Regions from separate parts of the Treponema sp. J25 genome, predicted to be linked through region 2. Evidence: riboswitches for the same ligand, from Rfam matches in the RefSeq annotation. Region 2 holds a riboswitch; the other holds the start of a gene.
What was found. Region 2 has a riboswitch for cobalamin ahead of C5O22_RS10720 (TonB-dependent receptor). Riboswitches for the same ligand answer to the same signal wherever they lie in the genome.
Positions count from the first base shown of each region.

Region 1: another riboswitch for cobalamin. It lies ahead of metE (5-methyltetrahydropteroyltriglutamate--homocysteine S-methyltransferase); the one in region 2 lies ahead of C5O22_RS10720 (TonB-dependent receptor).

Region 1 covers NZ_PTQW01000036.1:978-4,131, reverse strand. Annotated here, with positions in the region: gene metE (5-methyltetrahydropteroyltriglutamate--homocysteine S-methyltransferase) at 1-1,479, opposite strand, end outside; cobalamin riboswitch at 1,579-1,751, opposite strand; gene C5O22_RS10820 (hypothetical protein) at 1,972-2,346, opposite strand; gene C5O22_RS10815 (hypothetical protein) at 2,526-3,089, opposite strand.
Region 2 covers NZ_PTQW01000035.1:454-3,607, forward strand. Annotated here, with positions in the region: gene C5O22_RS10720 (TonB-dependent receptor) at 1-1,585, opposite strand, end outside; cobalamin riboswitch at 1,758-1,983, opposite strand; gene C5O22_RS10725 (energy transducer TonB) at 2,544-3,154, opposite strand, start outside.

The DNA.
Region 1 (3,154 bases), on a different contig from region 2:
AAGAACATCAAGACCAAGGTCTTCCTGCAGGTTGATGACCTGCCGAATCCTGTCCCGCAGATAGGCCTCATAGGCCTGTGGCGAAATAACACCCTCCCGATACTGCCTTCGCATCCGTCGTAGTTCCCCATCTTGAGGGAAAGACCCAATGGTGGTAGTCGGAAAGAGGGGTAGCCCCAAGCGTTTCTGCTGGAGCTCATACCGTTCCTGCCGGGGTACCGGACGGAATTTGTTTCCAGGGAAGGTCTCTTCTTTTTGGGGGTTCCCCGCGTCGCTCTTCCGCAAAGCCATTCCATTTTCTTTTTGTTCTTCAGGGCTTTTCTCCTCTGTCCCATCTTCCCAAGCCGTACCGGGATCGCCCTCAAGCACCTGCTTAAGAAGCTCCAGTTCTTCGAGTTTTTCATAGGCAAAGGCCAGGGAGGTCTTCAGGTTTTCTGGCAAAGCGGATTCCCCTTTCACCGTATAGGGTACATGAAGAAGAGAACAGGAAGAGGAAAGCCATATTTCTTGTGAGACAGCGGCGGCAAGTTTTTTTATCAGCCTTTTCAACCCTATAAGATCCGCCTTCCAGATGTTCCGCCCATCAATACAGCCTGCCACAAGAATAGTATTTTCGGGAAAGCCATACCGTTGAATAAGTTCTTCATTGTAAGGGCCCCCTACAAAATCAAGGCCAATTGCATCAAAGGCGGCTTCACATACCGGCTTCCAGGAATCCCGAATATCTCCGAAGTAGGTCTGGAGAAGTACCTTCAGAGGGCCTTTTTTCGATAGGATTCGATCATACAAGAACCTAAACTGTTCCCGTTCTTTATTCCCAAGATCAGTGGCAAGGATGGGTTCCTCTATCTGAACCCACGGGACGTTCCATTCTCGCAAAAGGTCCATAAGGGCTTCATACTGGCGAACGAGTGGTTCAAGATATTCCTCCAGGGAACCTTCTTGAATTTTAGAAAGACCTACAAAGGTAAGGGGCCCAATCAGGTTTACCTTAAAGGGATGACCAAGACTTTGGGCCGCTTCTACATGGGCTTTTAGAAAAGATGGTTCTAGTTTCCAGGAGATATCCCGGGAAAGTTCGGGGACAAGGTAGTGATAATTAGTGGTAAACCATTTTTTCATTTCTAATGGATAGGTGCTTTCTCCTGCCACCTCCTTTCCCCGGGCCATGGCAAAATAGAAGGAGAGTTTTGCCGGCAGAGAAGCGGCACCCCCTTGTGATGGCTGCAATTTTACAAAGCGGGGCGGAATAGCTCCCAGCAGATAGATCATATCCAGCATGCCATCATACAGGGAAAAATCATTGCAGGGGATAATATCCAATCTTTCGGCCAGAAACTTAAGCTGGTCTATCTCAAGTTTACGGGCACCGCTATACAATGTTTCGGCATCGATTGCCTGGACAAAGTACTTATCCAACAGGGTTTTAAGTTCCCGGTTTTTTCCTATCCGGGGAAAACCCACAATCGTCGTTTTCATGAGGACTCCTTAGTGGGAGAAATTAAATTGAACATTAAGAAAGAACTATCCTACTAAGATGAGACACAATTACGGGACATGAACCATAGCTGAACCCTCCGTTCAAAAACTCCTCTGGCAAATATCCTGGCTCGGTTTCTTCCTACTACCCACCTTCCCGGTTTCCCAGTGGTTCTCAGGGTTCGTCCACCTTACAGTAGCGGGGGCTGCGCCGGTTTTGCACCGGACTTCCTTGCCGCAGCGATACCACCACCTTAAAAGGCTTTGGTATCGCGGGGGGCTTTTAAAAAATATATACGCCCACCAGAGGGGGCTTTATCATAGCACTTCTTCTGAAGAGAATACAAGGGTTCTTTGTTTTTTAATAAAACAGACAAGAACAGAACAGTTTGTGGGGTATCGTGTCCTGTCCAACCAAAAGACTAATAACATACCACCACGATACCCCTTCTGCTCTTACAATTGCTTGTTTCTGTATGTGGTATGTGTACCCTACTTCTCGTTAATTCTGAATTTGTACCAGCTATTAGAACCTACATAATCTGAACGGAGATAAAAATCAAATTCTAATTTTCCGGTAAAAGAGCTTGGAATAGGATATAATAAATAACCATCCCATTTCCCATTATCACTCCAGGCGCCCAAATCTTGGCCCAGGTCATCACACTCAAAATGGATGGGAATATCCGGATCGTTCCACAACTCAAGAGAATAGGTTTTTCCGCTTTTTAGTATCACCGAATAATCATCATAATAGAATACATAATAATTTGAATCTCTGCTTGACTTATCACTGAATTCGATTTTTCCTTCAATGATAGTATTTACGGTCACACTAAAAAGAAAATCAAATAAGGCATACCCCACAACAATAAACACTACAATAAAAAATAAAACACCCCCTTTTATAGAAAAGAAGCCTCGCATAGGCCACTCCTCTCAAAAGTCAAATTCTTTTTATCTCTTATCTCCTCTAATTACGTTCCCCTCCCCTCGTTACTACGCATGGGAGGGAAACCTCTTTTAACTTTATCCTAAAACAATTTCTATTCAGGTTTAGAAGCAAGAATCGTTTTCCAATCAACCCCAGAAGTAACTATGGCCTTATTAAGGCTTTCCATCCAAGATCGACGCACACTATATAAAGCAATAATATCCGACCCCACCGAAACCCCAGAACACACTAAGGAAATAATCACTCCCGTGGTGTTTTGCATAAAGAGGCCTGAGAGGACTGCCGCCAGGGCCGCACCGGTGGTTACATAGGCGTAGATCTTAGATGTTTTAAGATACTGGGAGCCGTTGTAATTCACACCGTTACTCACCCAAAAATTGGTGGTCCGCTCCATGTAATTTTGAAAAAGCCAGGCCCCTGAGGTAGAGGCAAGAGGTGCGATAGCCATAAAAGTAAGCCCAAGAGAAAGGGTACTCCGAGAACTTGCAGCAACTCCACCACCTATAACTAAACCGTAGCCCGTTGCTTCGAGCACAAGCCCCGTCATACCCCCTGAATCAGAAAAGGGGGTAACTATTCTTTCTGATTCCTGGGCTCCTATCATCGTAGCGATACAGAGAAGCCCCCCTAGTACCGTAATAATCTTCTTTCCCATTTTTCCCTCCTTTGGGTATAAAATGTAGTTAGAGGAACTACCAAGATAGTATCCGCTAGAGTCAT
Region 2 (3,154 bases):
CTCCCCATCGACGAGTTCGATCCATATTTTCATTGTGAAAAGTACTCATGTTATACGCTATTTCGTCTTGAATCTCCATGTAATAGAGATTTCCTTCCACAGAAAGCCACTTTCCTAGATCGAAGCCTACTCCTGTTTCAGCAGTAAAACCTTTTTCAGGACGCAAGTCCTTATTAAAACTCCCACCACCGGTGTAAATCTCCGCTTGTTCATCCGTAAAAGGATAGCGGAAAAGGGTACCATATGTGGTGTACACTTTAAGATTTTGTATCGGTCGATATACCAGGGATCCATTATACACAAAGGCACTATGAAGTATCTGATCATTTACCGAACCATCTTCACTTTTTGCGCCAATGATGGCGGTATCATACCGCAGACCTGTAGAAAGAAAGAGATTTTTAAGCAATTCTAGTCGAAGAGAAAGATATGGCCCCGCGCTCACCATCGAAACATCATAGGCGTTAGAGAGATTTGTTCTTTTCTTGTCAGTATATTGATCGATAGAAAGAAAAGCCCCATACACATCAGCTCCTCCCACAATACGAATCGGGATAAGACCTATTTGTAACTGAGCCGTAGCCTTCGGGCGTAGTTCTCCTGTTTGAACAAAACGACTAATATAGGTAGACCAGGAAGCCATATCCGCAAAAATCCAGCGGGAATGATAGGAGAGTGGCACTTCTACAGAAAGCTGCTCAGAGGGGGTCCATTCCAAATCGAGGGAACCGGTAAGATGCTGCTCCTTACCTTCATCAGCCCAATTAACAGCCTGGGTAGGATCTGCCTGGAATTGGGTTTTAGTAAGCCCCCCCGGCAATTGATATTGAAGATCCGAAAGGGCTCCCTGAAAAGAAATACGGAACTGTTCTCCAGGATACAATGTTCCCTGGAGAGTTATATTAGTAACCTGGCTTTGTTGTCGATCTCGATATCCTTCTTTTCCTGTGTGTTCAGCGGCAAGCGAAAAAGCTCCCTTTTCTGTGTTCTGTTGGTGAGATATTTGAACCCTATTTTCAAAGAAACTCCCAAAAGAGGTAACCAGCCGGGTATTTTGTTTAGTGATATCTTTTTTGGTAACAATGTTAATAACTCCGGCAACTGCATTATTCCCGTATTCTACAGAGGCTGCTCCCTCCAGGACCTCGATTCGTTCCACATCGGCAAGGGAGATACTATTCCAGTTGATGTTTTGCATATCTGGATTATTTAACCGCCGGCCATCTACAAGCACTAAAACCCGACCAAAGGAATTTTCTCCAAAACCCCGTAATGAAATTGATTCAGAACCGGGTCCCGAAAGGGCACCTGAAACAGTAAGGACAGGGATCGATTTAAGCACATCCACGATATTTGTGGCTCCAGAAGCGGCAATCTCATCTGTCCCTATTACATAGACATGACCAGGTATCGTGTCGATAGATTCAATAGATCTACGGGCGGTAACTAAAAGGGAGGGAGATGATTCCTGTCCAACCAGAAAGAAAGGAAAGACTCCCCCCAGAAACAAAAACCATGGCAAAAAGCTACGAACGATAGAGCCCCCCCCAAGGCCTTTCTTAAACCACGGAAAAAGAAAACGCATAGGGTCCTCCTCGGGACAAAAAATACCCGGACCCTCGCCACGCCATACAGACGCTTTTATGAGAAGAGCGAAAAACAAAAGGAAGCTTTTGTAATTTCCTTAAAAAAGAGCCAAGCCACATTCCTTTCTACCGCTCCCCTTCCTCGAGGGTCTCGGCATCCTGATAGGGACCGTCTCCCGGCTTTCGGATCCATTTACTCACTGCGTCTTCTCATGGACTGTCCCTAGCCAGGGGGTGTTTAGTTTTGGCAGGTACAACACCCCAGACCGACCCAGTTCCACAATGACACCCAGGGCAACATTAAAAAAATACAAAAATACGCAATAAGTTAATTCCCCGGTGCAGCTTTCATCCCCGATTACGGTGGCGGGACCGCTGTGGATTTTCACCACATTCCGCTATCCCTATCGGTGTGCAAACCTACTGTATAAAGAAAAAGAAGCATTGTCAATTAAGAATGAATACGATTTTAAGAAGGGGAAATCGGCTGTCCTATGAATTCGATAAAAAGACAGAGATTTTCCAGCGATATATTTCTAGTCTATCTGGGCGGGGTTCCTTTTATAGGGGACCCGACATCGGCAGTATCAAGATGAAAATTAGTAATAAGGGTGAAACCTGAATCCGTATAACTTACCCGAAAAAAGGTAGTGCTTTCCATTTCAAGATCAATTGCAGGCCAATAGGGACTCGACTGAGGGCTTTGGGTTGGCTGTTTTTCAGCAGATTCTGAGGTAGTGTAGTGTCACTGCGCTCTGTGGAATAATTCTGCATGAAGCGCTAGGACAGAGAAAACATTATTAATCTGAGTCAAGATAGTTTACGCCAATAGGGGGTCTTTTCTATATTTAAATCAAAGATCTTTAAACATTGATTTTCATTAAAGGAACAATCCCTCGGCTGGATTTCAATATCCTAAGCCCCCTTGTTCCAGTCCCCTTTTTATCCCTTCTACAGCTACTCGGTAAGTCGATATTCAATAGCAAACCCAACGGGAACTGGTTCCCTTATCGCAGAAGGAAGCGTAAAAGGCACTGACTGTTCCACAAGTCGGCGGGCTGCATGAATAAGAATTGGGTCTACCTCGGGAGCCTCAATCGTCAGGTCCCTGATGTTTCCTGTGGGAAGTACCGTAAAGCGTAACAGGATTCTGCCCTCAAGCCCTCGTTGGCGGGCCCTGAGAGGATATACCTTTCGAGCTTCGAGTTGGCGAAGAATGAACTGAGAGAGGGATGTGCCCGTGAATGAAGAAGGCCCTCCAGAAACATCGGACCCCCTTTCTTCGGTATACCCATTTCCTGCTGACAAATTGGATTGGGTTTCCCCTTCCACGAGGCTTTCTGCATTAAGAAAAGAAGAAGAAACCTCTCGCTGATCAGCGCTAACATCAGAAATAATGGAAGAATGTTCGGCTAAAGGAATTTCTTTTCCTTCTAGAGAAAGAGAAGGAGAAGTCTCCGGTACAGGTTTAAAGATAGTTGTTTGGTTAGCTACTGGCGGTGCTGGAGACCGATTAGAATCCAAGGTGTTTTTTGAGAAATGAGAATGAACCGATCCACGACAATCAT